4 regions of the Martinezella jaguaris genome follow, and region 4 is predicted to be linked to each of the others. Evidence: riboswitches for the same ligand, from Rfam matches in the RefSeq annotation. Region 4 holds a riboswitch; each other region holds the start of a gene.

Region 1 (7,902 bases), on a different replicon from region 4:
TCGCTGCTTGCAGAAATAATAAACCTTATGGAGGCGGCAGAAGGGGGCAGGGCGCGCTATCGCAGGATCGCGGATCGTGCAGCAAGCCTTTACGCTCCGGCAGTTCATTTGCTTGCGCTGGTTTCCTTTCTTGCCTGGGGCTTCCTTGGCGGAGATTGGAAGCATGCCATGCTTGTCGCGGTCGCGGTGCTGATCATCACTTGTCCTTGCGCGCTTGGATTAGCGGTGCCAGTCGTCCAGGTCGTTGCCGCGGGCAGCCTGTTTCGCCGCGGCATCATCATTAAGGACGGGTCCGCTTTGGAGCGGCTCGCTGAAATCGATACCGTCGTGTTCGACAAGACCGGTACGCTGACGATGGGCCAGCCACGGCTCGTCGAGATGGTGGAGGTGGGGCCGGAGGAAAAGGCGATCGCGGCCGGTCTTGCAGAGCATTCCCGCCATCCGCTCTCCCTGGCGTTGCCGCGGAGTGCCGGTGGCAACGGGCAACGGTTCGACAGCGTTGTCGAGATTCCGGGCGCGGGCCTCGAGGTCGAAACCACCGCCGGCCTATATCGTCTCGGCAATACGGGGTTCGCTTGTTTGATCCCGCCGCGCGAAGAAAAAGAAGCCGATGGCTCGCTCTGCGAGGTCGTGCTGTCGAGGAATGGCATCGAAGTCGCCCGTTTCTACTTCGAAGACACGCTTCGCCCCGGGGCAGCCGAGGCTATTGGCGAACTTAGTCGCGCGGGATTGCAGACAATGATCCTGTCCGGCGACCGGCAAGCCGTGGTCGCGGCGACGGCACGAGCATTGCATATGGATCGGTGGATTGCCGAATCCAATCCGAAGCAGAAGGTGGAGGAGTGTGCCCGTTTGAGCGAGGCCGGCAACAGGGTCATGATGGTTGGCGACGGCATCAACGACGCGCCGGCGCTGGCGGCAGCACATGTGTCGATGGCGCCCGCGACCGCTTCCGACATCGGCCGGCAGGCTGCGGACCTCGTATTCCTTAACGACCGGCTCGACGCGGTTCCCGAAGCAATCTCACTTGCGCGAACAGCAACTACCTTGATCCGACAGAACTTCGCACTTGCCATCGGTTATAACTTGCTCGCTGTTCCCATCGCCATCGCGGGCCATGCCACGCCGCTTGTCGCAGCCATCGCAATGTCCTGCTCTTCGCTGATAGTCGTGACGAATACATTGCGCCTGAATGGGTGGCGAGTTCGGTTGGTATGCGAGGCTCGTGCTGCCGATCCCGCCCCGCAGAAGGAGGTCTCCATTTCATGAGCGTGCTGATCTATTTGATCCCGCTTGCTTTGTTCATGGGTGCGCTTGGCATTGGAGCATTTCTGTGGTCGCTTGAGAGCGGGCAGTATGACGATTTGGAAGGCGCTTCCTGGCGCATTCTAGGGAATGAGGGTGATGCACCCGATGAGGAGCAATAAAACGAGAATAGCAAGCACAGTTGACAAGGAATAAAATTGCCTTGGTTTCGCAAGCGCTGCGAATCACCGACGGTCCCGCTCGAACAGCCTGCTTCCGCAATGACCAGCCGAAACCGGGTTGATGTTGCCCGCGGCTTTCCGATCGCCTGGGAATAGTCGATCTCGTCTCATGCCAAACACGAAAGTATACCGTCAAGCCGCAGCAAAAGGGCTTTCCCGCCGTCCTTGCTACTGTTGCGCCAAATTCGCCGCAGCAAGCACCTTTTCACGTGTCTTATTGTTGCGAAACTGCCACAGAAGGAGCGGGTTTGTCCGCGATAAACAGACTAATCTCCTTTAGTTGAGCCGCCTCAAATCATGGCGAGCCAGCCGATGCTACTGCTCCTCGACTGAACGAATTTCGGATCGAAGGAGACAAGGATGACTTCCAACGACATCGCACGTGCCATCGTCGCTGCCGCAGCATTGGTTGCCGTTAGCACTGCAGAAGCTGCCGATCTGCCGACACCACAAGCTAAGGCTCCCATCCGCGCGGTGGCGAACCGAAGCCCATGGCAGATGCGGCTGCGGGCGCTTGGTGTGGTCACCACCGATTCTGGACGCGTCGACGGATTGCCGGGTTCGGATCTTTCCTTCTCGGACACGATCATACCAGAATTCGATATCTCGTATTTCTTCACCGAGAATATCGCTGCGGAACTCATCCTCGGTACCACTTACGCCAAGGTCCATGGCGGCGGCTCGATTTCAGCGCTTGGCGAGATTGGCAAGACCTGGCTGCTGCCGCCAACGCTCACGTTACAATACCATTTCACCGAGCTTGGCGCTTTTCGGCCTTATGTCGGCGCCGGCGTCAACTACACGGTCTTCTACAACCAGTCAGGAAAAACTGCGCGCAGCCTCGATGTCAAAAACACATTCGGTGTCGCCCTGCAGGCTGGCTTCGACTATATGATCGACGACCATTGGGGCATGAACTTCGACGCGAAAAAAATATTCCTGAGGCCTGATTTCGATGCCAATGTCGGTGGCGCTGGCGTCAGTGGCAAGGCTAAGCTCGATCCATGGCTGCTCGGCGCCGGCGTGACCTATCGTTTCTAGTCGATGAAGCTTCTGGGCGACCAGCAACCCCTTTTGCGATAGAAGAAGCGCTTGCGATATGGTCAAGAACGACATTGCAGGCAGCAGCTTCTACCACGCCTCCCGAAAGGTTCGTCAAATGGAGAGCATGCAGGACCAATCAACGCAGATCGCTGCCGGCTTGACAGCTTCATCTGGCAAGCATTAGCATCTTCCTATTCACCAGGGGGGTCCCGGCAAGGGGCTGAGATACTGCTAGCGTGCGCAGTGACCCGTTGAACCTGATCCAGTTCATACTGGCGTAGGGACGGTGCAAGCGCTCGAAGGCTTCGGATTCCCGCGTGGGTTCCATGCCGGCGTCTTTCCATCATTCCGGCTGATTGACTGGGTCTCCAACTGCAACTTGGAGCCTCAAACCATGACCATTGCCGCAAACAACCTCACCCCGACCGTCACCACCGGCCCGCTGCCGGCGTCACGCAAGATCTACATTCCGGGAGACATACACACCGACATCCGCGTACCGATGCGCGAGATCAGCGTCCATCCGACCTCGGGCGAGCCGCCGGTCGTCGTCTATGATTCCTCCGGTCCCTATACTGTCCAAGCGGCAGATATCCGCATCGAGCAAGGCCTGCCGCAGCTCCGTCGCGACTGGGTGCTTACTCGCGGCGATGTCGAAGCCTATGAAGGCCGCCATGTGCGCCCCGAGGACAACGGTTTTGTTAGCGGCGAGCGGCTGACGCCGCAATTCCCAGGGCGACGCCAACCGCTGCGGGCCAGAGACGGCAAGGCAGTGACCCAACTTGCCTATGCGCGGGCCGGCATCATCACGCCGGAAATGGAGTTCATCGCCATCCGCGAAAATCTCGGCCGCAAGGCGAAAGCCGAGGCCTTGATTCGCGACGGCGAGAGTTTCGGCGCCCATATTCCGGATCATGTGACGCCGGAATTCGTCCGCCAGGAGGTTGCCGTCGGCCGGGCGATCATCCCGGCCAATATCAATCACCCGGAAAGCGAGCCGATGATCATCGGCCGGAATTTCCTGGTGAAGATCAACGCCAATATCGGCAATTCCGCCGTTACTTCCTCGATGGCGGAAGAGGTCGAAAAGATGGTCTGGGCCGCCCGCTGGGGCGCCGATACCGTGATGGATCTTTCGACCGGCCGCAACATCCACAACATCCGCGAATGGATCATCCGCAACTCGCCGCTGCCGATCGGCACCGTGCCGCTCTATCAGGCGCTGGAGAAGGTGGATGGCATTGCCGAGAACCTCACCTGGGAGGTCTATCGTGACACGCTGATCGAACAGGCCGAGCAGGGCGTCGACTATTTCACTATCCATGCTGGCGTACGACTGCATTACATCCCGCTGACCGTCAATCGCGTAACCGGCATCGTCTCGCGCGGCGGTTCGATCATGGCAAAGTGGTGTCTCCATCATCATCGCGAGAGCTTCCTTTACGAGCATTTCGAGGATATCTGCGACATCTGCCGCGCCTATGACGTCTCCTTCTCGCTCGGCGACGGCCTGCGCCCCGGCTCGATCGCCGATGCCAACGACGCCGCGCAGTTCGCCGAACTCGAGACGCTGGGCGAACTGACGAAGATCGCTTGGGCCAGGGATTGCCAGGTGATGATCGAAGGGCCCGGCCATGTACCGATGCACAAGATCAAGGAAAACATGGACAAGCAGCTCGCCGTCTGTGGCGAGGCGCCCTTCTACACGCTTGGGCCGCTGACGACGGATATCGCGCCGGGCTACGATCACATCACCTCGGGCATCGGTGCGGCGATGATCGGCTGGTTCGGTACTGCCATGCTCTGCTACGTCACCCCGAAGGAGCATCTTGGCCTGCCCGACCGCAACGACGTCAAGACCGGCGTCATCACCTACAAGATCGCCGCCCATGCGGCAGATCTCGCTAAGGGTCACCCAGCCGCCCGTATCCGCGACGATGCATTGTCGCGTGCCCGCTTCGAATTCCGCTGGGAGGACCAGTTCAACCTGTCGCTCGATCCCGATACCGCCCGCAGCTTCCATGACGAAACCCTGCCAAAGGAAGCCCATAAGGTTGCGCATTTTTGCTCGATGTGTGGCCCGAAATTCTGTTCGATGAGGATTTCGCACGACATCCGCGCCGAGGCGCAGAAGGAGGGGCTGGAAGCGATGGCCGCGAAATACCGGGAGGGCGGCGACCTCTACATGCCGATCGATGAAACCGCACATCCGGCCGAGTGACATGCGTATCCTCGTCAAAGGAGCCGGTGTCGCCGGCCTCACGGTGGCTCACGAACTGCATACCCGCGGTGCTGAGGTCACAATCGTAGATCCCAGCCAGAATTTCGACCGGGCAGCCTCCTGGCTCGCCGGCGGCATGCTGGCGCCATGGTGCGAGCGGGAAAGCGCCGATGAGGCCGTGCTCGAACGCGGTCGGGATTCCGCCGACCGATGGGAAGCGATTTTGCCGGGCAAAGTCGTTCGCAACGGCACGCTTGTCGTCGCGCCGAACCGGGATCAAAGCGAGCTGAAGCGATTCGCTAGCCGCACGACGGGTTATCGTTGGGTTGACGAAGACGAAATCCCCGTCCTCGAGCCTTGGCTTGCCGTTCGCTTCCGGCAAGGCCTGTTCTTTCCGCAGGAAGCCCATCTGGACGCGCGCGAGGCGCTACGTTCACTGAAAGCGGATTTGTTGGTGAAGGGTGTGACCTTCGTCAATGAAATCGCGGATGACCGCGAGTTCCCTGGCATCGTCGATTGCACCGGGGCCGCGCGCATCGGCAAAAGCCGGGAGTTGCGCGGTGTGCGGGGCGAGATGCTCTATCTGCAGACGGAGGAAGTCGCCCTTGCGCGGCCTGTCCGCCTGCTGCATCCGCGTTTTCCGGTCTATATCGTGCCGCGCGGCAAGGGCCTGTTCTTGGTCGGCGCGACAATGATTGAAACGGACTTCCAAGGGCAGATCACCGCCCGCTCGCTGATGGAGCTGCTGAACGCCGCCTATGCGCTGCATCCCGCTTTCGCCGATGCCACCATCGTCGAAACTGGCACAGGCATACGCCCGGCCTTTCCAGACAACCTTCCCCGCGTAATGCGGGAGGCCAATGTCATCTTCCTCAATGGTTTTTATCGCCACGGTTTTTTACTGGCACCGACCATGGCGGCTGAAGCTGCGGACATGGTCTTTTCCGGGCCAACGAAGCAAAGGAGCCGCTGATGCGCCTGATCATAAACGGTGAACCCGAGACGATTGCCGCAACCACACTTTCGCAGCTTCTGGCCGCGCTCGCCTATGAGGGCGAGTGGCTGGCGACCGCCGTCAACGGCGAACTCGTTCATCGCGAGGATCGCGACGATCACCTTCTGAACGACAATGACAGGATCGAAATCCTGACCCCGATGCAGGGAGGCTGACCATGCTTGATCTCTACGGAACCCAGATTGGATCGCGACTCCTTCTCGGCACTGCGCGTTATCCCTCGCCGGCCGTCCTGGCCGAGGCCGTCAGGCGATCCAGGACGGAGATTGTCACCGTGTCACTGCGGCGTGAAATGGCCGGTGGACGCAATGGCGGCGCATTTTTCGACATGATCCGGGCGCTCGGCGTCAGCGTTCTTCCCAACACCGCCGGCTGCCATGGCGTATCCGAGGCCGTGCTGACGGCCAAGATGGCGCGCGAGGTGTTTCAGACCAACTGGATCAAGCTGGAGGTGATCGGCAATCACGATACGCTGCAGCCGGATGTCTTCGCGCTGGTGGAAGCGACCCGCATTCTCGCAAGCGATGGCTTTGAGGTCTTTCCCTATACGACTGACGACTTGGTCGTGGCCGAGCGCCTGCTGGAGGCGGGATGCAAGGTGTTGATGCCCTGGTGCGCGCCGATCGGCACCGCGGCGGGGCCGCTCAATCTTTCCGCCCTTCGATCCATGCGCGCGCATTTTCCAGATGTGCCGCTGATCGTCGACGCGGGCATCGGCCGCCCGTCGCATGCAACGACGGTGATGGAGCTGGGTTTCGATGCGGTCCTTCTCAACACCGCGGTTGCCGGCGCCGGCGATCCCGCCACCATGGCGGAAGCCTTCGCCAAGGCCATTGAGGCCGGCCACCAGGCATTCGGCGCCGGCATGCTGGAGCCGCGCGACATGGCGGTTCCGTCGACACCCGTAATCGGAAAGGCGGTTTTCGCGTGAAGCTCGATCCCTTCTATCTGATCGTCGACAGTGCCGCCTGGATCGAAAGGCTGGTGCCGTTTGGTGTCAAACTCGTGCAACTGCGCGTCAAGGAACGGGCGCTATCGGATATACGCATAGATATCCGGCGGGCAAAAGCAGTCTGTGCGGCGCACGGATGCCAGTTGATCGTCAACGACTATTGGCAGCTCGCGATCGAAGAGGGCTGCGATTTCGTCCATCTCGGCCAGGAGGATCTTGCCGCCGCCGATCTTTCTGCCATTCGCGCCGCCGGACTGAAACTGGGGTTATCGACACATGACGAGGCGGAGTTGGCGACGGCGCTTGCCGCCGAACCCGACTACATCGCCCTCGGACCGATCTATCCGACCATTCTCAAGGCCATGGCCTGGGCGCCGCAGGGGCTCGACCGGATCCGCGACTGGAAGAGCCGCATCGGCCGGCTGCCGCTTGTCGCCATTGGTGGACTGACCGTGGAGCGCATTGCCGGCGTGTTCGAAAATGGGGCCGATAGTGCGGCGGTCGTAACCGATATTGTCTTGAGCGAGAATCCGGAACAGAAAACCAGGGAATGGATCGCAACAACCAAGACCTTGAGGTACCCGTGAACGTCATCCGGCGTTTGTGGCCGCAGCGTCGGGACACCGCCCCCACACCTAAAGCGAAGAATTTCGAACCAGCAATTGCAAAAATGGACGCTCCGGCAAATTCCCGGATGCATGGCTAACGACACACCCCGCCTAACCTTTTAGAAAAGAAGCATAATAGCGATGCAGTTAAGACAGAGGTGCAGGACAAATCTGCAATAAGTCATACCTTCAGGGGGACGTCTCAATGACACCTATCCGACCGACAACAATAAAGATCAGCGCCCCTCAGCACGCCGCGAATGACCCCTATCGCGTTGTCGAGCGCGAGGAGGTACTGACCGGGGCATTTCGAGAGTTCGTGCTAACGGCTGTTGCCGCCGGTTGGAAGGAATCCGAGGTCGCTTTGACCTTGGCAGATATCGCAGATGAATATGTGATGGCCCTCGCTCGAAGAGTTGCGGCAAATTAGTTTTCGGTTCCATCCGCGTTCGTTGGTGCGAGCGCAAGATGGCTGCCAACAACTCTTCGTCCGGCCCCGGCAAGCCGCTTAGAAACCAAGCGGCTTCCCGGCGATATAACTGACACGTCGAAGCCGCTCCCGCCCCTTACCCCGG
Region 2 (7,902 bases), 360 kb from region 4:
GCCTTGACGGTGACGACGCGCACGCGCAGCGGCTTCAGCGATGAGGCTTCCTCCGGCGTCATGTGCCGGAAGCTCGAGCGAAGCACGTCGGCCGTCTGCTCCAGCGCGGTAATGTTGCCTTTCGGCACGGCTGTCAGGAAACGGAAGATCTGTGAGCGGTCGCGGATAACCGTGACGTCGAAATCCCAGCGATCGGCCGAGGCACGCGCGGTTGCCGCGTCCATGCCATTGACGGTGATCGACCTGATAGTCGAGGGATCGAGGCCGGTGACCCAGCCGCTGGAGATATAATTCATCAAATTCTGGTTCTGGCTGTCGGCAACGCCATCGAAGCGAACGGCGATGTCGCCGGGGCCGGTCGCCATGACCGCCTCAACCTTGTTGTCGATGTGAAAGTCGGGCGGCACGTCGAAGCGGATGCCGAGGCCGCCGTGCAGGAAGGTCTGGCCACGCACGTAGCCTTCTTCCGGGCTGTCGCCGTAAAGCAGGCCGTCGATACCGTTGAGGTAGTAATCGCGGCCGGTATCGCCGACCTTACCCTCTTCGCCGAATTCGCGGGCATGCATCTTGGCAAGGTCGATGCGCTGCGGCGTGCTCGGATGGCTCGATAGGAAGTCGAGGCTCTGGTCGGCGTCGGAATTGGCCGTCATGAAATGGCTGTAGTCTTCCATCGCATTGAGGAAGCGGGCTGCAGCATAGGGGTCGTAGCCGGCCTGGCCGAGCGTGCGGATACCGATCTCGTCGGCTTGCAGCTCCTGCTGGCGGGAAAAGGCGGCAAGACGCAGCTTGCCACGCGCGAGTGCCTGCTTACCGGCAAGATCGCTCGACAGAACTTCCGAGACGACGCGGCTGGCTATGACTTCAGCTTCCTCACGCTTTTGCCGCTCGATGCCATGATTGGCGGTGACGTGCGCCATCTCGTGCGACAGCACGGCGGCGACTTCCGAGGCGTCGTTGGCGAGCGCCAACAGACCGCGGGTGACGTAGAGATAGCCGCCAGGCAGCGCGAAGGCGTTGATCGATGGCGAATTCAGAATGGTGATGCGGTAGGACTGCTGCGGATTTTCCGACACGCTGGTCAGTGCACCGGCGATGCGGGCCACCAGCCGCTCGGTCCTGGCGTCCTTGTACTCGCCGCCATAGCTTGCAAGGATGCGCGGATGTTCGCGGGCGCCCATCTGCGCACGCGGATCGTTCTTCTGCACTTCGGAAACGATCTGCGGGTTGGCGGAAGGCGAAACATTCGGCTGATAGGATTGATCCAGCACCGACTGACAGCCGTTGAGCACCATCGCTGCAATGAGGACGGGGGTGAGAGGGCGCATACGTGCAGCGACAGTCGCGCCGATCCTTCGTCCTGCCTGCTTGCTCTGCTTCAGTGCCTGTGTCCCACTCATTTCGCTGCCATGCCGGCCGGCCGCCAAACGCGGTTGATCATGGCTAAGCCGATCATCACCGCGTTTCGTCAAAGGTTGCATCCACCCCGATCGGACCTGAGTTCACCCGGGTGGTCTCTGCCTTTTGCTGTAGCCGATTTCGGCAGCAGTTGCATAGCGAGACTCTGTTTAATTGTAGCAGCGTTGTATTTTAGCAAGCATTTCGCTGCACTTTCAGCCGCCCGCCGCGACGAAAATAAGGCAAAAACGGACCAAAATGCGGCCGCGCACTCAATGTTGCAAAAATGTGGTCAGCGCCGGAATGCCGTCCTGCTTCAGGAAATGTTCGATAGGGGCTGAAAGCCGAATTGTTCCATCGTCGATAAAGACGGCATGGTCGGCGAGGCGCCGGACTTCGGCCGGATCATGCGAGACGATCAGCACCGTATTGCCGGTCTCGCGGTGAAGCGCGGTCAGCAGCTCTGCCATGCCGGAGCGCAGGCCGGGATCAAGTGCGGCGAAGGGCTCGTCGAGCAGCAGGATCGGCTTGTCGCGCACCAGCGCCCGGGCGAAGGCGGCGCGTTGCCGCTCGCCGCCGGAGAGGGTGCCCGGTTTACGTCTGTCGAAACCGGCGAGCCCCACCCGCGCCAAGGCCCCCGAAATCCTTTGCCGGTCGTCCGCCGAGAGCTTCAGCGATGGACTGATACCCAATCCGACATTGGTGAAGAGATCGAGATGGGCAAAAAGATTGTTATCCTGGAAAACCAGGGACACAGGCCGCTCCGAGGGGTGCAGCCTGGTCGCATCCCGCCCGGCAAGCATGATGCAACCATGATCCGGTGTCTCGAAGCCGGCAAGGAGATTGAGGAAGGTGGACTTTCCCGATCCGGACGGACCGGTGATGGCGATGATCTTGCCCCGCGGCAGGTCGCAGTCGAAGCGAAAATCATGCGTGCCGAGCCGCAGTTCGACTCCGGTCATCGCAATGCCTCGATCCGCCATGCCCTGATTATCGGTCATTCCGTCTGCCTTCATCCTCATGCCCGCCTTGGCCGGCAGTGCCGGCGATGGTCAGGAGAAGACATACGAGCCCCAGAATGAATGCAAGCCCGTCGGCGTCATTGGTGCGGTAGCTGCCGAGCTTGCTGTAGACCAGCCAGGGCAGCGTCATCAGGCTGTCGGAGCCGAAGAGGGCGACGGCGCCGAGATCGCCGAGCGACAGCGCCATGGCAAAGGAGAGAGCAGTGAAGAACGGCTTGCGCAGACCGGGCCAGTCGATCAGGTGCAGTCGCGACAGCCCTTGAAGACCGAGACTTGCCGCCAGACGTTCGGTGCGACGGCGATGGACGGCATAGGCCGGCTCGATGACGCGGATGACGAAGGGCAACGCCATGAGGGCGTTGATGACGATGATCAGAAGGGCAGCGAAGCGGGTTGGATCGCCAAACAGCCTGAGCGCCAGGAACCATCCGGTCGCCAGCACAATCGGCGGCACCAGCAGGACCAGAGAGGAGGTGCCGCTCAAGGCGATCGCCAGACCGCGCAAGCCTGGCGCTTTTCGGCGTTCGGCCGATATGACCGAGCGAGCGCGAATAATGGCGAAGGAGGCCAAGATCGCCAGCATGCCGGCGCCAAGGGCGATTGAGAGGCTTGTCAAGATCGCCTGCAGGAAGATCGTCTGGCCGACAAGCCTGAGAAGATCGGCCTTGAGGCCGGTGATGACCACCGAGGCGAGCGGCAGGCCGACGAACAGAGTGGCGAGCAGGAGCAGTGCGCTATCGATCAATTTGGCGCCGGGCAATGCCCCGTCGATCCGCCGTACGGCACGGCCTGCCGTCAGGCCGTGATCGTCCGGCGCCGGAAGTAAAGCCATCGCGGCGAGAATGGCGGCGGTCACTATGATTTGCAGCAGGGACAGGGCCACGGCGCGGCCGGGGTCGAAATCGAAGCGAAGCGCTTGGTAAATTGCCACCTCGAGCGTAGTGGCGGCCGGGCCGCCGCCGAGGATCAGCACCAGCGTGAAACTGGTGGCGCAGAGCATGAAGATCAGACCCGATATGCCGGGGATGAGGCCGCGCAGCATTGGCCATTCGATAAAGCGGAAGACAGAGGTCGGACGCATGCCGAGCCCGCCGGCCATCAGCCAATATTCCGCCGGCACGCGTTCCAGCCCGGCAAGCATCAGACGGGCCGCCAGTGGCAGGTTGAAGAAGACGTGCGCCAGCAGGATGCCCGTCAGCCCATAGATGCTGACCGGCTGCGACAGACCGAGGCCCGTGAGCGCCTGGTTGAAGATGCCCTGGCGTCCCCAAATGCCAAGCAGGCCAAGCGCGCCAATCAGCACCGGCAGGCCCATGGGCACGGCCATCAGCCGAATCAGCCAGAGCCGGCCGGGAAAGCGGGGCTGCCGCGCCAGAGCGCGGGCGACCGGAATTGCGAGGACAACGGAAAGAAGGGTGGACAGCGTTGCCTGGAGCAGCGTGAAGCGCAGCACGCGCAGAAGATAGGGATCGGTGAGCGGATTGCCGCCGGTAGATACGATGCCGGCCGAAAGCAAGGTCACGATGGCAAGGCCGATGAAAAGCGCAATGCCGGCGAGACCGAATGCCCCGCCGGCAATGGCACGTCTTCTCTCGGATGCCGTCAGTATCATCCCGATGTCAGTTCGTGCTGGTGGCCGCCAGCCATTCGTCGATCCAGGCCTTGCGGTTCTTATCGACCACGTCGGGGCTCATCAGGAAGGTCTTCGACGGAACGACCAGCTTGCTGAAGGCATCCGGCAGAGGCTCGGAAGTGGCCGCGGCCGGCATCATCCAGTTGTTGGTTGGGATCGTATCCTGGAAGCCCGGGGAGACCATGAACTTCAGGAAGTCGCGGGCAAGCTCCTTGTTCGGCGAGGATTTGATCAGGCCGGCCACTTCGATCTGGATGTAATGGCCCTCGGAGAAGGCTGCTGCCTGATAACGGTCAGTCTTGTCGGTGATCATGTGATAGGCCGGCGACGTCGTATAGGAGAGCACCATCGGTGCCTCACCCTTGGTGAAGAGGTCATAGGCTTCCGACCAGCCGGGCGTCACGGTCAGGATGCGACCCTTCAGCTTCGTCCAGGCATCCGCCGCCTTGTCGCCATAGACGGACTTGACCCAGAGCAGCAGCCCGAGGCCCGGCGTCGATGTGCGCGGGTCCTCGATGACGATCTTCTGTGACGGATCACCTTCGACCAGATCCTTCATGCTCTTCGGAGGGTTCTTGATCGCCTGCGTGTCGTAGACCACGGCAAAATGACCGAAATCGTAGGGAACGAAGACGTCATCCTTGAAATCGCCGGGGACCTTCAGGCCCGATGTGTCGATGCCGCTGGCATCGAACAGGCCGGTGTCCTTGGCCTCGTCGACGAGATTGGTGTCGAGGCCGAGAACGATGTCTGCCTTGGTGCCCGCGCCCTCCAGCTTCAGGCGGGAGAGCAGGGCCACGCCGTCGGTGACGCTGACGTAATTGACCGTGCAGCCGCAGGTCTTCTCGAAAGCGGCCTTGACTTTGGCGCCCGGACCCCAGTCGGCGGTGAAGCTTTCATAGGTGTAGATCGTGAGCGTCTTGTCAGCGGCTTCGGCGCCGTGCGCGGCAAAAAGCGTAGCACCGGCGGCGAGAACCAGGCCGGCAAACAGTGATAACAGCGATCTATTGGGCATGACAGCGCCTCCTCCTCGTTAGTTTCGTCTCGAGCGGGAAAGGGCGCCATGATTTCGTCACGCGTCTAATCCCTCCGCCGGTGTTAGCCGGATCAGGTTCCGCGGGTTGGCTGGTGAAGGCCTCTCAGCCAGATGTCTTCCAAGACATAAGGCACCCCGTTAGAGCGTCGGAAGGTTTAGTCCTGTGACGGAAGGATGACAAGGGGGGATTCCCCTGTCGATTGCAGGGTTCGTGTCTTACTCGGCCGCGTGGGCGGCGGCCGAGCTGTCGAGTTTCTTGGCAGCGTTGGGCAGTTGCACATTCCTCAGCGCAATGGAGGTCAGCAGGCCGAGGAAGCAGATGGCGGCGGCCGTCATGAACAGCGGACTGAAGGCGCTGGCATAGGCATTGGCAACGCCTTCGCGCGTGGCATCCGGCAAGGCGGCCATCATCTTCGGCGTCAGTTCCTCGATATTGGTGACGCCGGGAATGGAGACGCCGACATTGCCGAGCTTGGCGGCGATGATGGCGCCGTAAATGGAAATGGCGATCGAGGCGCCGCCCATGCGCGAAAGCGTCACGGCGCCGGTGGCGGCACCGACGTCACGGCTGGCGGCGGCGTTCTGCACGCCGATGACCGGGACCTGCTGCGCCAGACCGATGCCGATGCCGTGCAGCAGCATCAGGGCGCCGATGAAAACGATCGGCGTGCCGGCATGAACCTGCGCCAGCGTGACGAAAGCAATGGTGCTGCAGGCGGCGCTGGCGATGGCGAAGGGCTTGTAGCGGCCCCTCATCGAGATCAGCCGGCCGGCCGAGAGCGAGCCGCAGACGATACCGCCCGTCAACAGGATGAACAGCAGGCCGGCCATCGACGGCGACAGGCCGGTGGTCGTCTGCAGGAAGAGCGCGAAGTAGTTGACCATGCCGATGGCGACCGCGCCACTGGTGACCGAAATGATCAGGAGCAGGCCGAAGGTCGGGTTGCGGAACAGCGTTAGCGGCACGATCGGCTCCGACGCCCGGCGTTCGACGAAGACCCAGGCCAGCGCACACAACACGCCAAAAGCGATGATGCCGAGGCATTGCGGCGCGAGCAGCGAACCGAAGAGCTCAGTGCCGTCGGCGGCGAGCACGATGCTGGTGGTGGTCAGCGCAAGGAGGATCGCGCCGGCGTAATCGATTTTCGGCCGGCGGGCCGGCTTGCGGTAAGGCAGCATGAAGGCGAGGCCGGCGAGGACGACGAAGCCGATCGGCACGTTGACGAGGAAGATCGAGCGCCAGCCGAAGAGGTCGCTCATCGTGCCGCCCAGAACGGGGCCGATGGCGCCGGAGGCCATCAGCACCAGGCTGGAATAGCTTTGATAGCGGGCGCGTTCCCGAGGCTCGAACAGATCCGCGTTGACCGCGAAGATCGACACCAGGATGCCGCCACCGCCAAGGCCCTGCAGGACGCGGGCGGCGATCAGCGTGTTCATCGAAATCGCAAGGCCGCAGACGGTCGAGCCGATGGTGAAGATGGCGATTGCGGCCATCATCACATATTTGCGGCCGAAGAGGTCGCCGAGCTTGCCGTACACCGGCATGGAGGCGGACAGAGCGAGCAGATAAGCGGAGCCGATCCAGCCGAAGCGTTCCAGATGCCCAAATTCCCCGACGATGGTTGGCAACGCCGTCGATACGATCTGGTTGTCCAGTGTTGCCATGAACATGGCGGTCATCAGGAAAAAGAAGAGAATAAGCCTGCGGCGGTGGTCCGCCACGAGTGGCGCGGGCGTAGTTTGCATATCCATGGAACGAGAAATCCGAGCTTGCCCGGAACGCTACGCGTTCGATCGAACGCATGGGAACGCCCCGGTTCCTGAATGCGGAACATGGCGCTTTCGGGCAATTATTCGAAAGCGGATGTTTCGCGACAACATATGTGCTATCAGCATATAATTGTCAATGACAAACGAATGCTGTTTGCATATTTTAATTCTTCTCCGTCTCTGATATGTTGGAATGATGACAACAGCAACGAACACACGAGAAGTTGAAGCCTCGCCATTGCCTGAAGATGAAAACCTGTTGCGTATCGGGCAAGTTATGACGCGCATGCGCGTGATGACGGGCCGCCGCATGATCGGCCGGCTTGCCATCCAGAATGTCGCGCCGGGCCTGGAGCTTTCGCATCTCGACGTCATCGATACCGTGAGGCGCGCGGAAGGGTCCGGCGAAGTCACGGTCGGGACGATTGCCGAGATCTTGCGTATCGATCCGTCGCGGGCAAGCCGTATCGTCGCTGAGATGGTCACCCGCGGCGTGCTGCGTCGCAAGGCGTCGCAGGCGGATGCGCGCCGCATCATCGTTGTGCTGACCGCACTCGGCCAGAGGTTGCTCGCCGAGATCCAAGCGCAGAAATTCGCCTTGATCGAGAGCATCGTGGCTGATTGGTCGGCCGAGGATGTCGAGGCCTTTTCGCGGTTGTTCGACCGTTTTATCGGCGGCTATGAACATGCTTTTCAGACGCGTCTCAAGGACACCGACGGCTGAATGCCGGTCGGGCGCTAAACAGCGCTCTTCCCTAGTGATGCGTCTTTGCGCTATGGGCTTGGCACATGAGCCAATCCACCACCTTCACCATCCTTCTCGGCGGCGAGCTTCGCTTGACGGACCGGCTGCGTGCCGCCACGGCCGGCAGCCGTTTCATCGCAGCGGATGGCGGCATGCGTCATGCCGTGGTGCTCAACGCGGCGCCCGAGCTCTGGGTCGGCGATTTCGACTCGACGCCGGAGGATCTGCTGGGCGCGTTCCCGGATGTGCCCAAGCAGCCCTATCCGGCGGCAAAGGCGGCGACGGATGGCGAGATTGCCAT
Region 3 (7,902 bases), on a different replicon from region 4:
CCCGGTGGGCGCCATGCCGGCCTGGCCGGTGGCGACCTGGGCGAAGGCCTGTTCGAGCGTTAGCGAGAAATAGTTGTCGCCGAAATAGCCCTTGTTCCACCACTCGGCCAGCTTGTCGATCGAGGCAACGAAGGCCGGATCGGTCCAGGGGATCGTGCCGTTCAGCGCCTTGTAGACATTTTCCGGCCCCGCAACGGAATTGAGAATGATCGAGACATAATGTTCGTTGGCTGGACGCCAGTCCGCATTGCCGGCGCCAAAGGGCGTCAGACCCTTGGCCTTCATCTCGTCAGCCAGAGCTTCGAATTCGGCAATGGTGGTCGGCGCTTTCCAGCCGTTGGTGTTGAACAACGTCTTGTTGTAGAACAGGCCGAGCGTCTCATAGGTCTTGGCGAGCGCATAAAGCTTACCGTTATACTTTCCGAGCTCGAGGAAGAGCGGCAGCAGATTGTCGTTCCAGCCGTATTTCTTGGCATAGTCGTCGAGCGGCAGGAGCTGTCCGGCCTGGGCCATGGCGGCTACATAGCTTGGACCGGCGGTAAAGACGACGTCCGGGCCGGTGCCCGCAAGCATGGCGACGCGGAGCTGCTTGTCGAGGTCAGAGCCGCGAAAATCGATGCTCAGAAGATCCTCGGGATGGGCGGTATTAAACGGATCGACCAGCAGGTTCTTCAGATTGTCCTGGTTTTCCGGCGAGGCGGACTCGTACCAGAACGTCACAGGCTTCTGGTCCGCCGCGAATGCGAGGCGAGGCAGAAGCGGTAGGCTGGCCAGGCCGAGCCCGGCTTTCAAAACTGTACGGCGTTGCATATTTTCCTCCTCCAGGTTTGTCTTACGGGGTCTGCGTCGAGCCCCTCTTGATGAGTTCGAAAGGCATTTCGAGCGCGGTTCCCGCGCCGGTCTTGGTGCCGCGCAATCGCTCCATGAGCGTGTGGGCGGCGCGTTCTCCCATCTGCCATTGAAACTGGGCGACGGTGGTCAGCGTTGGCGTGACAAGCTTGGCCGCGGAAATATCGTCGAAGCCGACGACCGCGATGTCGCCAGGAATATCGATATTGCGCTCGCGGAGCGTCTGCATGACGCCGATCGCCATCAGGTCATTGGCGGCGAAAATCGCGGTCGGCCGGAATGCGCTGGCAAGAATGGTTTCCGCCGCCCGTATGCCGCCGATCTCGCTGAACTCGTCGTCGACAACGACATGTTCCTCATAACCGGCATTGGCGAGCGCGGTTAGATATCCCTCGATACGATTGCCTTGCGGGCCGCCGCGCCCGGCGATCATCGCGATACGCTGATGGCCTTGGGCGATCAAATATTCCGTCACGGCAAAAGCGGCTGCCTGGCTGTCGACGAAGATGTCGTCGACGGCGATGTCGCCACCGCGCTTCTTCGAGGATTCAATCCGCACGATGGGTACGCCGGCCTCGATCAACGGGCTGAAATCGCTGGCGCGAAGAGTGAAGAATACGCCAATCACCCCGTCGACACGCCCTTGCCGCGCCCAATCGAGAAAGTGCCGCTCGCGATCGGATGAACCATCTGTATTGACCGCGATGACGTCGTAATTCAGGCCGTCGGTGACCGACTGAATGCCGCGGATAAGCGAAGGATAGAACGGATTGGTGATGTCGGGCACGATGCAAGCGATCGTCATCGATCGGCTGGTCTTCAGCGCCTGCGCAAACCGATTGGGAACATAGCCAAGATCTTTCGCCGCCTTGGTGATGCGCGCCCATGTCTCGGCGGGGATGGACAGCGCGCCGCCGCCGCTCAGCACGAGCGATACTGTCGCCTGCGAGACACCTGCCGCCTTTGCCACATCCTTCTGTGTCGCCCGTCCGCCCGCCAACATAATCTCGCTTATACGTATTACTGATACGTATAAATAAACAGCGTGCATCGATCGAGTCAAGGAAAATGCCGTTAGGAGGGAAGAGAGCGAGATGCTTGCAACCAGCGGCAGACGGCCTTCGGTTCTGGCCCAGATTCAAAGGACTAGGCGGGCGCGCGAAACGATTTCCAAAAAATCTAGTAGGTCGCGATCCGTTTCCACTCTTCGGGTCGTCTTTGGCATGTCTGAAACAGAAGGAGACACTGCATGTCCGACGAGTCCGTCATTTTGATCAATCTGTTGAAGGTTAAACCCGGGAAGCAGGACGTACTGATCGCGCTCTTGAAGCAGAACACCGAGACCGTGGTCTGCACACTCCACGGCTGGAAGACAACCCGGCTGATCGCGGCAAAGGATGGCGCCAGCGTCGTTATCTACTCCGAGTGGGAGACCTCGGAGGCCATTGAGGCGATGCGCAACGATCCACGCATGAAAGCCTATTTCCCACAGATCATTGAGCTGGCGAGCTTGGACTCGATGGTGGGCTTGCCGGTATTCGACGAAACCCGGTGGAATTGAACACAGATCAGGTTGCGTAACCCAAGTAACAAAGGAGAATTGCAATGGCTCGGATGGTCGTTATTTACCCAACACCGAAGAATGTCGAGGAATTTGACCGGCATTACTTCGAAATCCACGTGCCTCTCGCCAAGAAGATCCCAGGTCTCAGGAAATACGAGGTCAACGACGGTCCTATTGCTACGCCGATAGGAAGCACCACTATTCATCGGATCGGAACGCTGTATTTCGACGACCTTGCGGCAATTGAAAAGGCGTTTGCGAGCTCCGAGGGACAAGCGGCTGGCGCGGATCGCCGAATTTTCGCGCCCGATGACTCGGGCGTGCAAATGTTCCTTTTTGACAATAAGGAAGTTTGAAACCATCCCCCTTTGTTCGTCTCGGCGGGCGTGGGGGCAAATGGCGGGTGGCGCTTATACATGCGGGATCGCGACGGTTGACAGCGCCATCGGCGGCAAGACAATTATCCACACATTGGAAAGCAGCCACTCGCCATTTCTGTCACAACCGGCCATCTTGTCGAAGATTCTCATCGACATTTGTGACCAATGCCGAACGGAACAGAGCGCGGAAGCGTTGTAGGTCCCGATTACATGAACACCGACGAATTCGAAGATCGTCTGAAAGCGCTGCGGCCACGCCTTCATCGCTACTGCGCGCGCATGACGGGATCGGCGGTCAATGGCGAGGATGTCTTGCAGGACACGCTGGTCAAGGCCCTTCACGCGCGAGCTGATGGCGCCGGCGTGGATAATCTCGAGGGCTGGCTGTTTCGCATCGCCCACAATGCGAGCCGCGATTTCCTGCGCGCCAGGTCCCGGAGCACGATCGTTCCGCTCACCGAAGATGTCGAAGCGGCGCCCATGGCCGAGGCGGACATCGTCGCATTCAGCTTTCAGACATTTCTGCGGTTGCCGGAACTTCAGCGCTGCGCGGTGATCCTCAAGGATGTTCTGGGTCATTCGGTCGAAGAGATCGCGGGCATCGCCGAATGCTCTCCGGCCGCTGCCAAATCGGCGCTTCAGCGCGGGCGAGCCGCGCTACGGCAACTCGCGCAGGCGCCAGAAGACACCCGGCTGCCGCTGATGTCCGATTCTGACCGGCAGAAAATCACCGCTTATGTCGATCTGTTTCGCAGCGGCGATTTCGACGCAATCCGCGCCATGCTCGCCGATGACGTGAAGCTCGATCTGGTGAACCGGCTGCAATGGGAAGGGCGCGACAAGATTGGCCTCTATTTCACGCGCTATGCCGAAGAGACGAAATGGCGCTTCGCTTTGGGCGCGGTTGAAGGGCTGCCGGCCATGCTGGTCTTCGACAGCACTGGCCCGATGGAAAGACCTGCGCATTTTATCCTGGTCGGCTGGTCGGAAAGCCGGATCATCGAGATCCGCGATTTCTTGTTCGCTCCCTATGTGCTCGAAGCCATAGATTGGGTGCGGTTAGGCTGAGTAGCTATGGTCGAGGTTCTAGCCGCGGATCGTCGAATGCCAGCCAATGGCGGCCGACTGCGATTTCATCCTTCGTGTCGTCAGGGGCGAAGGCGGCTGCGATCGCCGTACCGAAACCGCCGCCGGCGTCGGAGACAACCTGTTCGTCGAAAGGCAGGGTCAGGCCGAATGTGCTTTTCCGTGCGGCCAAAGCTCGTAGAAATGTTGAACCGGCCCATGGCCGGTACCGACCGACAGCGAGTCGGCAGCTGCAACCGCACCCGCGAGATACTGCTTGGCCGTGGTGACGGCGTCCCTTAGCGCGGAGCCTTTGGAGATCTCGGCTGCCAAAGCGCTGGAGAGGGTGCAGCCGGTTCCATGCGTGTTCCTGGTCGGAACGCGGTCAGCTTCGAACCAGGTCAAACCTTCCGGGCTTGCAAGCACGTCCGGGCTTTCGTCGCCCGCAAGATGCCCGCCCTTGACCAGGACGGCCAGCGGACCGAGCTTTGCCAGGGCTTCCGCCTGCCGGGCCATCGTCTCGCGATTTTCGGCAACAGGTTCGTGCAGAAGTGCGGCTGCCTCCGGCAGGTTTGGCGTCAGCAACGTGGCCAGCGGAAGAAGCCGGTTAATCAGAACGTCGACGGCGTCGGCGGCGAGAAGCGCTGCTCCGCCCTTGGCGATCATCACCGGGTCGAGCACGACGGGAACATTTCGATGTGGAGCGAGCGCATCGGCGACGGCTTCGGCGATTGGCGCATTCGCAATCATGCCGATCTTGACCGCATCGACGCGCACATCGGCAAAGATGGCTTTGATCTGCTGTGCGACGAATTGCGGAGGAACGGGGTGGACGCCGGAAACGCCTTGCGTGTTCTGGGCCGTCAGCGCAGTTAGGGCCGCCATGCCATAGACGCCACGTGCTGAAAATGCCTTCAGGTCCGCCTGAATACCGGCGCCGCCGGAGGGGTCGGAGCCGGCGATAGAAAGAACGTTTCGGATCATGGGCGCGCCTTTCTGATGGCTCTCGCTATGTCGGCTGCCGCAGCCTGCGGGTCCGGCGTGCCGCATATGGCGGAAACGACGGCAAGGCCGTCGGCTCCAGCCAGGAGGGTATCGGCTGCATGCTCGGCCTTCAGGCCACCGATCGCGACGGAAGGAACGGGGCAGAGATCGACCATGCGGGCCAGACCCGCGAAGCCGATCGGCTGTTTATGGTCAGGTTTGGTCGGAGTCGCAAAAACAGGCCCGATGCCGGCGTAATCGACAATGCCGGGATCGATGGCCGCTGCTAGCGCTTCCGTTTCCACGGAGAGGCCGAGGATCATGTCGGGCCCAATCAATCGACGTGCAGCGCGGGCATCCATGTCATCCTGGCCGATATGCAGACCATCGGCTTCGATTGCGATGGCGGCGTCGACATCGTCATTGATGACGAGGCGTGCCTTCGTGCCAGCCAGCGCCTGCTTCAGCGCACGGCCCGTTTCGATCATATGCGAGGTCGAGGCATGCTTGTCGCGCAACTGTACGATGGTGGCACCACCGGCGACGGCGGCACGTGCGGTTTCCACCATGCCGATACCGGCGCAGAGCACCGGATCGAGAACGAGGTAGAGGGAAAGATCGAAGCTTTTCATGCCGGGGTGATCCGCGCTTCCCGGTCGATCGCCTTCTCATCGAGGGCGGCCAGTGCGTCAAGGAAACGCCAGGAGAAGGAGCCAGGCCCGACCGCTTCGCGGCCCGTCCGTTCGCCCGCGACCGCGAAAGCGGCCAGTGCTGCGACCGAAGCATCGAACGGGTCTTGCGGTCTTGTCGCCGCGAATGCACCGACGAGGCAGGTCAGTGCGCAGCCGAGTGCGGTCACCTGCGGCATCAGCGGCGATCCACCGTTTATGCGCACCGCTCTGTTGCCATCGGTGACGAAATCCGTGGCGCCGGTGACCGCGACGACGGACCGATATTTCCGGGCAAGCAGGATCGCGGCCTCCTCGGCCAATTCGACGGGATCGCGGCTGTCGACGCCCTGGCCACGGCTTGCTCCGCCGGCCAATGCAATGATTTCAGACGCATTGCCGCGGATAACAGCCGGATTGAGCTCCAGCAATTCTGCCACCGCCTTACGCCTGAAGGACGTTGCGTAATGGGCGACGGGATCAAGAACCCAGGGTTTGCCCGCCTTTGTCGCCGACTGCGCGGCCGATACCATGCCGGCCATCCAGTCGGTGGACAAGGTGCCGATATTGATCGTCAATGCGCCGGAGATCTCGGCGAACTCGCCGGCTTCCTCTTCGGCATGCACCATCGCGGGAGACGCTCCGGCGGCCAGCATCACATTGGCGGCGATGTTCATCGCGACAAAGTTGGTAATGCATTGCACCAGCGGAGGATTCGCCCGCATGGCCGTGAGCAGAGCGCCGGGAGTGGTCTGGTTTTGCATATCGCTCCTTTCGGGCGGGGCGAGACGCATAGGGGTGACGATGCAGCTTGCAGGACCCCGAGCGACTCCCTACGCCAGCATTATCTGGTTCAGGTTCAAAGGGTACTTCTCAGCCCGTCATGTGACGGGCGCCCCTGTCTCTCATCACGATCCTTTTCGCAGAGAAAGGCCGCCCTGTCATCAAAAAATCGTCGCGAGACGATCGAGTTTGCGGAGGGTCGGATGCCTGAATTCAAAAACGCGAAGGCATGGCGGACACATCATTTTGTCTAATGGTGGCGTGCCGTATCCGGCCCGTGTTCCGGTTTCCTGATGAAGAAGGCTGCTGCGATCGCTCCCAACGAGATGATCATCCCGCAGAGAAATGCCGCCTTGATGCCCCCGGTTGTTGCCGCGGCGACACTGGCGCCGCTGGCGGAGAGGCTGGCGGCTCGCAGGGTCATGATTGCGACGAACAATGCTGTGCCGGCGGCGCCGGCGACTTGTTGGGTCGCGCCGAGCATGGCGCTGCCGTGCGAATAGAGGTTTGGCGGCAGCGATCCCAGGCTGACGGTGAACAGCGGCGTGAACATCAGTGCCAGGCCAATGCTGAGCACGATATGGGCAATCAGCAGCATCCAGAACGGCGTATCCTGTTGTATGAAAACCAATCCGCCCATGACCACACTCAGCATGATCGCGCCAGGAATGATCAGCGGCGCTGGACCGTATTTGTCGAAGAGGTGCCCGACCCTCGGCGCGCAAAGGCCCATAATCAACCCACCGGGCAGTAACAACAGCCCGGTTTGCAGCGTCGATAGTCCCAGCACGTTTTGCAGATAGATGGGCAGCAGGATGAAGACGCCGAACATCGACATCATCAGGATGGCCATCATGACCATTGAGATCGTGAATGTCTTCGTGGTCAAGGTGCGCAGGTCGAGCAATGCTCGATCCTGTCTCTGCAACCGCAACTGACGCAATACAAAAACCGCAATGACAACAGCACCCGTCAATAGCGGAAACCATGGCGACACCGCCGGCGGATGAAGAGCCGCTTCGCCGAGGCCGCTGAGGCCATAGACGAAACCACCGAAGCCGATGGCGGAGAGAACGATTGAAAGGATATCGATCGGCGCGGTGGTTGGAGTAGTCACATTCCTCATCCGCAAGGTGCCGAGCGCCAATGCGCTGAGCGCGATCGGCAACACCAGGAGGAACAGCCAGCGCCATTCGAGCGTCGAAAGGATCAAGCCGGAAATCGTCGGCCCGATGGCCGGCGCCACCGAAATGACGACAGAGATATTGCCCATGGTTCGGCCGCGGGATTCCGGCGGCACCAAGGTCATCACCGTCGTCATCAACAGCGGCATCATGATCGCCGTGCCCGAGGCCTGCACGATCCGTCCGAGGACCAGCACGGCGAAGCCCGGCGCCAGTGCCGAAATAAGCGTACCGGCGCTGAACAGCGACATGGCGAGAATGAATACCGGCCGCGTATTGAGCCGCTGAAGCAAATAGCCGGTAATCGGGATGACGACGGCCATGGTCAGCATGAATGCTGTGGTGAGCCATTGAGCGGCGCTGGCGGTGATATTGAGATCGGCCATCAGATGGGGCAGCGCTACACCCATGATGGTTTCGTTCAG
Region 4 (7,902 bases):
ATCGGCGAGGACCCGCGGCATCTGGAGCGTCACTACGAAGTCCTGTCGCATATCAATTTCCACTATGGCCGCTGCTGGCCGATGGACCTGGCGCTCTGGGATCTCTCCGGCAAGATCACCGGCGAGCCCGTCTGGCGGATGCTCGGCGGTCGTGCCGGCCGTGTGCGGCTCTATGCTTCCTCCGGCGTGCTGCGCGAGCCGGCTGCGATGGCGGAGCAGGCGGAACGTTATCTCGAAGAAGGCTTTCCGGCGATGAAGGTTCGCTTTTCTTCATCCTCAGGCGGGCGCATCAGCTGGCGGGATGATGTGAAGGCTCTGGAGGCGATCCGCGCCCGCGTCGGCAACAAGCTGGAGCTGATGGTCGACTGCAACCAGGGTTGGCGCATGCCCTGGGACACGACATTGCCCTGGACCTTCAAGGACGCGCTGGCGGTTGCGAAAGAGCTGGAGCGGCTCGGCATCTACTGGATGGAGGAGCCGCTGCACCGCTCCGACCGCAAGGGCATGAAGGAGCTAAAGCAGGCGACTTCAGTGCGTATCGCCGGCGGCGAGATGACGCGCGAGCTCTATGAATTCCGGGACATCATCGAAGAGCGCGCCTTTGACGTCGTCCAGCCCGATGTTGCGCTGGTCGGCGGCATTACCGGTTGCCGGCGGCTCGCCTACCAGGCGCGCGAGGCGGGTGTCCAATTTACGCCGCACTCATGGACGAATGGTATCGGTGTGCTGGCGAACGCGCATTTGACCGCGGGTGTCGGCGACGCGCCTTGGCTTGAATATCCGTATGACAATCCGGAATGGAGCGAGGCCCGTCGTGACTATCCGATGGCGATGCCGCTCAAGCACGATGAGGGCTGGCTGGATTTGGGGCTATCTCCCGGCCTCGGCGTTGTTCTCGATGAAGAGCGTCTGAAAGCCACCCGCATCTGACCTGATGCTCGGCCATCGTGGTCGAGTTTCGTTTCCCACCTTATCTGCCGCCCAATGGTTTCCCTTGGGCGGCTTTTTTGTCGGATATAGGCTTTATCGGTGTCGCCCGCTCGCGGGCGCGGGCCCAGTAAATGACCGGGCGTTCCAGTAAAAAATAGCTGATGGTGCCGATCGCGAAGATGATGACGGTTGCGACGAGGCTCGATGTGATCCATCCGCCAAGCACGTCGTCAGAGCCGGTGCCGAAGGTCGACGGGAAGATCGTCTTCATCAGCGTCAGCACGATATCCTGCCAGATATAGACACCGAAGGAGACGGTGGCGACATAGCGGGTGACACGGTTGTCGAGGACTCTTCCCAAAAAGGCCGACTGCGGCAGAACGCAGAGGGCGATGGCGACCGCCAGGGGAAACAGCGGGAATTGATAGGGAATGCCAAGCCAGGCATAGCCTTCCGCCGCGCCGCCGATGGACTGCGGCAACTGCCATGCGCCCATGACCATCGCGAGCACTCCGATGACATCATAGATAACCGAGCGGCGGGGTGGGATAATCGTCTGGATTCCGGCCGCCAGCGCGCCGATCGCAAATATCGCGAAGAAGCCGATGGGGTTGTAGCGTGGCATCCATTCCTTGGCGCCGCCTTGGAAGCCAAATTGCCATCCCCGCCCGCCTCTGTCTGTCGGGAGATAAGTCACTACCAGCCAATGGCCGACCAGCGAGGCCGCGATAATGCCGATCCAGAGGAGGCGGCTGAGGAGAGCGGAGCGCGATCTCGGCATCGCATTGAACAGCAGCAGGAAGCCGATCGGCAAAAGGATGTAGCAGGTTGTCTCGAAAGGGATCGACCATAGCGGCCCGTCGCCCTGTACCGGAAAAAAGGTGCGCCAATGCCATTGGCTCATCAGGAAGAAGCCGGCGATGTAACGGCCGGTCAACTCTCCATCGAGCGGAAATCCATAGATCGTGAAACTAAGCACGAAGCCGACTGTGAGGGCGACCCAGAAGCCCGGCAGGATGCGCGCGGCGCGGCGCATGGTGTAGATCTTCAATGAAGGTAACGGCTGGGCTCTATCCAACGCCAGCCAGAAGGGGCGCGAGAGAAGAAAGCCGCTGAGAACGAAAAAGACCGAGACGCCGTGATTGCCGAAGCGCGCCAATATGAAGGTTAGGTCCAACGTCGGGGGGATTTTGTTGAAATCCATCCGGAGCGCGAGATGATGGACGAGCACCATCAGGCACGCCACGGCGCGCATGAAATCCGCTCCTCCCAGACGTGTCTCTTTCCCGATCCTCATCCCGCAGACACCTTCCTCGATACTTGGTTAGGGCATCGCGAAGGTGTCGGCAAGTATGGGTGAGTTTAGCCGAACAGCGCGTTTGTGTAATAGGTGCTGAAATCCGGCTTATCCTTGAGAACTGCGCCCTGGCCGTCCAGCAGGATGCCGTGAGCGAAGAGGAAATCGCCGAGCGCCAGCGTCTTGGCGGGATCGATGACGCCGCTTTTGCCGTCGGCAGTCTTGAGGTAGTGGCCGGCGATGAGCTCCTTGAGGGATGCCTTGACGAGATCCGTGTTGGTGAGCGCACCGTTGGCGCCCGCGATCAACAGATCTGCGGATTCGTCGGGATGATCGACAGAGTAATCGAACCCGCGTTTCGTCGCCTGGATGAAAGCTTTGGCCGCCTCGGGGTTCTTGGCGATATAGGCGTCACTCGAGGCGATCAATGTCGTCTGCTCGTCCGGAACGCCATAGTCGCTATAGCGGAAGCGGCGCACCGCCTTCTTCTCGAGCTGAGCCTCGATCCCTTCCCACGTGTAGACCTCGAGCGTGAAGTCGACCGAGCCGTTGGCGAGCGCCTCGTAGGCCGAGGTGCCGAGCGTGACCGTATTGAATTTGCCTTCTCCGCCGTCATTGCGGATGATGGCGGAGATCAGGGCGTTTTCCCAGGCGCTGCCGAAACCGCCATAGGTTTTGCCATCAAGATCTTTCGGGTGCTGGATATCCTTACGGCTGTCGTTGAAGATGACGCGGCCGGTCTCGGTCTGCACGACGGCATAGACACCCTTGATGTCGGCGCCGGCGGCGCGTTGGGTAAAGACCCCGATCGGCCCGGTGATGCCGAAATCGGCAACGCCGTTGGCAACCAGCGTACCGGCCTCGGTATCGGTATAGGGCAGGATCTGTACATCGAGCCCGGCATCCTTGTAGAAATTCTTCGCCTGGGCGACATAGAGGCCGATGTGATTGGTGTTCGGCGTCCAGTCGAGGGCGATCTTTACCTGGGCCGGCTCGGCGGCCGCAAATGCTGTGCGGGCGAACGGCAGGGTGGCGGAGGCAAGCGTCAGGGCAAGGGCTTGGCGGCGCGTCAGAAGCGGCATGGCGGTCTCCTTCAAGAGGGTCGATGAAGCAAGGTTTCGAGAATGTCGGCCTCGATATCGCGGACGGAGGCGTCGGCAAGATCGGCCAGCTTGCGCGGGCGCGGCACGGGCACGTGGATTTCGCGGATGATCCGCGCGGGGCGCGGTGAAAGCACATAGATGCGGTCGGAGAGGAATACGGCCTCGCGGACGTCATGGGTGATCAGCAGCGCGGTCCAACGGTGATCGGCCCACATGGTCTGCAACCATTCCTGCATCTGCGTGCGCGTCAGCGCATCGAGGGCACCAAGGGGCTCGTCGAGCAGCAGCATGTCGTGCTTCTGCACGACGGTGCGCAGTAGAGCGACGCGCTGGCGCATGCCACCGGAAAGCTGAGCCGGATAATAATTTTCGAAACCTGCAAGACCGAAGGGCTCGAATAATGGCTTGACGATGGCCCGCGCCGCCTTCCTGTCCATGCCCTGAACGCGAAGGCCGAGCGTGGCATTGTCGATGATCCGGCTCCAGGGCATCAGTGCGTCGCGCTGCGGCATGAAGGCGAAGGTGGCGGCGCTTTCGGAGAGCGGCTGGCGATCGAAGACAATGTCGCCACTGCTCGCCTTCTCAGTGCCGGTCAAGAGCCGCAGGATGGTGGATTTGCCGGCGCCGGAGGGGCCGACGATGGTAACGAATTCGCCGTCGTTGACGGTGAGCGAGATGTCGTCCAGTACGGTCATGGTGCCGAAGGATTTGGATATCCCACGGAATTCCAATCTGTGCGCGGTCATTGCCTGTAAGGCCATTGCTTGTAGTGTCATGGCGATGTCGGCCTTTCGCTATGGCGCCAGGGCATCGCCAGATGGCCGAGCAGAACGGTGATCGCAAATAGTGCGAGCGTCAGGCCGGCGCTGACGAAGACCGCGGCGAGCACGAGATCGGGGCGAAAATTGTTCTTTGCGTTGAGAATGTAGATGCCCAGCCCTTTGGCGGCGCCGGCATATTCTGCGAAGATGGCGCCGACGACGGCATAGGTGATCGCGATCCTCAAGCCCGCGAAGAAATAGGGCAGCGCCGAAGGCAGACGGGCCAGGAAGAATATCCGCCAGCGCGAGGCCTTCATCGAGATCAGCAACTCGTGGATATCCTTGTCCGTCGCCTCATAGCCCTGAAGCAACGCCACCAGCATCGGGAAGAAGGTGACGAGGGCGACGAGCAGGATCTTCGGCACTAGGCCGAAGCCGAACCAGAGCACGATGAGTGGCGCAATCGCCACCAACGGCAAGGTTTGGCTGACGACGAAGAGCGGAAACAGCGCGCGGCGCACCGGCCGGGCGAAGTCCATTAGCACCGAAAAGACGAAGGCGACGCCGAGCGAGCAGCCGAAGCCTGCGAGCGTGGCGCTGAGCGTTGGCCATGTGTTGTCGATCAGCGCCTGCCGGTTGATCCAGCCTTGCGCCAGAACGCGCGAGGGCGCCGGCAGGATCGACGGGCGGATGCCGGAGAAATCGGCATAGAGTTCCCAAAGGGCCAGGAAACCCACGGCAGCGGCAATCGCCGACAAGGCGCCGATAATGGCAGTGGGAAGCGCAGATGGCGCAAATGCGGGCAGGCGTCGTGACATGACCGATAAGCTCTGATCAGGCTCTGGTCGGGCTGTTTGCGGATACCGTGACGTCCAGGGTGACATGGCCTTCGGGCGGACCGAAATTGACGAAGGCCTGCTGCAGGGTGGCGAAGATGGCGCCGGCATCGCCCCGCAGCTTGGTGGAGAAGTTCTTGGCCTTATCGAAGGTGCCCGACCGTTTCAGGAAGTCGATGCAGCCATAGATCTCGTCCATATGGTCGCCGGTGCCCATGACATACAGCGAGAATTGCGCAGCTGACGGCTGATCTGTGACCGGTGTCGTGGCAACGGCGGTCAGCGCCGCATCAATACGCTCGGCAAGCGACGCCTTGATGCCGTCCCCGAGATTGACGCCGCAAATCGGATCGTCCGGTTCGCCGGGGCAGCCGCGCGAGACGGCGGCCGAGAGCACGCAATGTTCGCCGGAGCGTGCGGCAAAGACGAAGAGATCGCGCATGGCCGCGAGCAGCACATCGGGCGGGCCGACCAGAAGCGTGGAAATATCGTCGGTTTCGATACGAAGCGCATCACGGTAGGGGTCGAGCGCCTTGATGGCGTCGAAAATGATGCCGGCGAAATTGCCGGACATGGGATACAGGGATACTTGCGCGCCTGAGAACATTTTAACCTCGCTCCGCTGGCATTACCCAGATCAGCTTTGAAGGGTCCGGAGGCATGTCGCCTCACATCTCAGCCCCGGCTTTACGGAGCTCCCCTGTGAACGGCGCGGAAGCTAGCACCGGTCTTTTGACAACGCAATGACAAATATTCAGGTGTCGGCAAGCTGCAGGTGGGTCGAGCTATCGACCCACCTGCAGCTTGCCCCGCCGAGTAGTAGAGCGGCGACAGATCTATTCAACTACATGTGCCTTAAAGCGCGGCCGCTAGTCGCCGGTGACCGACACCCTGGGCGGACGCTTCATATCGATCAAGGGCACTGGATTGTCCGGCCGCTGGAGATCGGGCCGCCAGTCGGTCGAAGCTCCTCCGGGCACGCGCTTGATACTCGGGAAATCAACAATTGATTTGTTGAACTCCATGACGACAGGAACGATCAGCGCGGCGGCCCAGCCGTTGTCCTGTCCCGCCCATTTTCCGGGCGAGGGTCCGGCAAGGCGCGATGCAACCGCACCGTTGAACAACATGTCATACCTCTCGAACGGGTCCATGGTTAAATTGTAGACAGCGCCAGTCGCGCCGAGATCCTGCTCTGCACCAAGCCAAGTGTCCTTGGCCGTCCACAAATATTTCCACGCGATGTTGAGGTCGGGGTTGCTTGGATCGCCTGCGACATCCGCGCGTGCGCCCATGAAGTTTTCGCCGTCAATGTAGACCCACGACCGTCGGGCCGAGTGCTTTGCATTCCCGAGGATGTAGTCGCTATTGTCGATGCTGTCGAAATAGATCGGCTTGCCGTCGTTGTCGGTCCATGCGCCATGCGGCGGCGGGGTCAACCCCGCCATCTTGGCGAGCGTTGCCCAGCAATCGATATGCGACATCATTTCGTCGTACTTCGCGCCGGCCGGGATGTGTCCGGGCCACCACATCAGCCCCGGTACGCGCCAACCCGCCTCAAAAGCAGTGCCTTTCTCACCACGGAACGGCGTGGTGCCTCCGTCGGGATAGGCGTCCTGCCACGCACCGTTGTCTGCGGTCACGATGACGATCGTGTTGGGCGCCTCAAGGCGGATTTCATCCATCACGCGCCCAATATCGTCGTCAAGCTCCAACAGCGCGTCCGAGTAATCGCCGAGGTGCGACTTGCCGGCAAATTTCGGGTTGGGATTGGTTGGATTGTGCATCTTCATGAAATTCACATCCATGAAGAAGGGCTTGTCGTCCTTGGCGTGCTCCTTGATGTAATCGATCGCGGAATCTGTCTGCCTTGTGTCGAATGTCGCCAGATAGTCGTAGGTGATTTCGCTGACTTTCCTTGCCGGCTGACCGGCCGTACCCTCCCACTCATACATGTTCACGACGTCGAAATAGGCGTTCTTGAACTCTGGATTGTAGGACGGGAACCAGGGATGAAAGTATCTGGTGGTGTCGGCGTAGGTGTAGACGCCAGGATAGTAGGCGGCAAACTCCTTCATCTCATCGAAGCCGTGCTCGATCGGGTAGGCCTCCGGCTTGTCGCCGAGATGCCACTTGCCCGAAAAGTAGGTCAAGTAACCGTTCTTCTTGAAGAACTCGGCGATGGTCGGGGTTTCTTTCTTGATGGCATTTTCATCGCCGGGAGCCACCACGATCGAGAGGGCTGAGCGGATCGGAATACGGCCGGTTATAAAGGAGGAGCGGCCCGCAGTGCAGCTTGCCTGGCCGTACCAGGAGGTGAACAGCGCACCCTCCTTGGCGATGCGGTCAACGTTGGGGGTTGGATGGCCGAGGGCGGCGCCTCCTCCTGAATATGCGCCGAAATCGTTCCAGCCGGTATCGTCCGTCATCAACATAATGATGTTGGGTCGCTTCTGCTCCTGCGCCCAAGCCGGCATGTTTGACAGCGCCGTGACGGCCAAGCCCGCCAACAGCCCACGCGCTAGTGTGTGTGTCCGAATTTCATCGATCGGGTCCTCCCGTTTTTCGGTGACGCAGTTCGGTCAACGGGGTCGAACTTCACGATCAATCCTGGCCGAACGGTTCTTCAACAGGATCAAGCAGTGCCGGGGTGACCATCCTCAGTAAATTGCAGCAATTTGCTCATCCGTCACTGCTTGCATGTCATCGGTCCTCGCCCTCAGGACGGCCTTAAAGTTATTGGGTCAGCCCAGTTCGAGCGGCATGGGAAGTGGGACTACTAAATCGGACCGAAGCAAGCGCGGGGGCTAGCACAACACCTTTAGCTTCCGCGAAAACTGCCCTGCAAAGCTGGTCCAAGGCCGCCGGGAGCAATGACTACGCGCCATCGCATTTCCCCAGGTTGCATCATAATGATGAATCTCCGAAAGCGATATTATCCTTTAGGGTGGCTCCCAGCGAGGAAGCGATCACTT

The links. Region 4 has a riboswitch for thiamine pyrophosphate ahead of CCGE525_RS19675 (YkoF family thiamine/hydroxymethylpyrimidine-binding protein). Riboswitches for the same ligand answer to the same signal wherever they lie in the genome.
Region 1: another riboswitch for thiamine pyrophosphate. It lies ahead of thiC (phosphomethylpyrimidine synthase ThiC); the one in region 4 lies ahead of CCGE525_RS19675 (YkoF family thiamine/hydroxymethylpyrimidine-binding protein).
Region 2: another riboswitch for thiamine pyrophosphate. It lies ahead of thiB (thiamine ABC transporter substrate binding subunit); the one in region 4 lies ahead of CCGE525_RS19675 (YkoF family thiamine/hydroxymethylpyrimidine-binding protein).
Region 3: another riboswitch for thiamine pyrophosphate. It lies ahead of thiM (hydroxyethylthiazole kinase); the one in region 4 lies ahead of CCGE525_RS19675 (YkoF family thiamine/hydroxymethylpyrimidine-binding protein).

What each region holds. Positions count from the first base shown of each region.
Region 1 is NZ_CP032696.1:171,252-179,153, forward strand. It holds gene CCGE525_RS34925 (cation-translocating P-type ATPase) at 1-1,269, shown strand, start outside; gene ccoS (cbb3-type cytochrome oxidase assembly protein CcoS) at 1,266-1,427, shown strand; gene CCGE525_RS34935 (OmpW/AlkL family protein) at 1,848-2,528, shown strand; TPP riboswitch at 2,722-2,833, shown strand; gene thiC (phosphomethylpyrimidine synthase ThiC) at 2,926-4,752, shown strand; gene thiO (glycine oxidase ThiO) at 4,754-5,725, shown strand; gene thiS (sulfur carrier protein ThiS) at 5,725-5,922, shown strand; gene CCGE525_RS34955 (thiazole synthase) at 5,925-6,698, shown strand; gene CCGE525_RS34960 (thiamine phosphate synthase) at 6,695-7,306, shown strand; gene CCGE525_RS34965 (hypothetical protein) at 7,533-7,757, shown strand.
Region 2 is NZ_CP032694.1:4,392,246-4,400,147, reverse strand. It holds gene CCGE525_RS21365 (M48 family metalloprotease) at 1-1,325, opposite strand, end outside; gene CCGE525_RS21360 (thiamine ABC transporter ATP-binding protein) at 1,668-2,396, opposite strand; gene thiP (thiamine/thiamine pyrophosphate ABC transporter permease ThiP) at 2,386-4,029, opposite strand; gene thiB (thiamine ABC transporter substrate binding subunit) at 4,037-5,065, opposite strand; TPP riboswitch at 5,118-5,234, opposite strand; gene CCGE525_RS21345 (MDR family MFS transporter) at 5,303-6,838, opposite strand; gene CCGE525_RS21340 (MarR family winged helix-turn-helix transcriptional regulator) at 7,053-7,580, shown strand; gene CCGE525_RS21335 (thiamine diphosphokinase) at 7,646-7,902, shown strand, end outside.
Region 3 is NZ_CP032695.1:1,457,185-1,465,086, forward strand. It holds gene CCGE525_RS29030 (ABC transporter substrate-binding protein) at 1-810, opposite strand, end outside; gene CCGE525_RS29035 (LacI family DNA-binding transcriptional regulator) at 833-1,852, opposite strand; gene CCGE525_RS29040 (putative quinol monooxygenase) at 2,099-2,410, shown strand; gene CCGE525_RS29045 (EthD family reductase) at 2,455-2,769, shown strand; gene CCGE525_RS29050 (sigma-70 family RNA polymerase sigma factor) at 3,004-3,861, shown strand; gene CCGE525_RS29055 (hypothetical protein) at 3,866-4,051, opposite strand; gene thiD (bifunctional hydroxymethylpyrimidine kinase/phosphomethylpyrimidine kinase) at 4,021-4,842, opposite strand; gene thiE (thiamine phosphate synthase) at 4,839-5,474, opposite strand; gene thiM (hydroxyethylthiazole kinase) at 5,471-6,274, opposite strand; TPP riboswitch at 6,324-6,420, opposite strand; gene CCGE525_RS29075 (MDR family MFS transporter) at 6,544-7,902, opposite strand, start outside.
Region 4 is NZ_CP032694.1:4,036,803-4,044,704, reverse strand. It holds gene CCGE525_RS19700 (mandelate racemase/muconate lactonizing enzyme family protein) at 1-930, shown strand, start outside; gene CCGE525_RS19695 (acyltransferase family protein) at 971-2,221, opposite strand; gene CCGE525_RS19690 (ABC transporter substrate-binding protein) at 2,293-3,309, opposite strand; gene CCGE525_RS19685 (ABC transporter ATP-binding protein) at 3,321-4,076, opposite strand; gene CCGE525_RS19680 (ABC transporter permease) at 4,103-4,909, opposite strand; gene CCGE525_RS19675 (YkoF family thiamine/hydroxymethylpyrimidine-binding protein) at 4,926-5,534, opposite strand; TPP riboswitch at 5,525-5,639, opposite strand; gene CCGE525_RS19670 (arylsulfatase) at 5,797-7,404, opposite strand.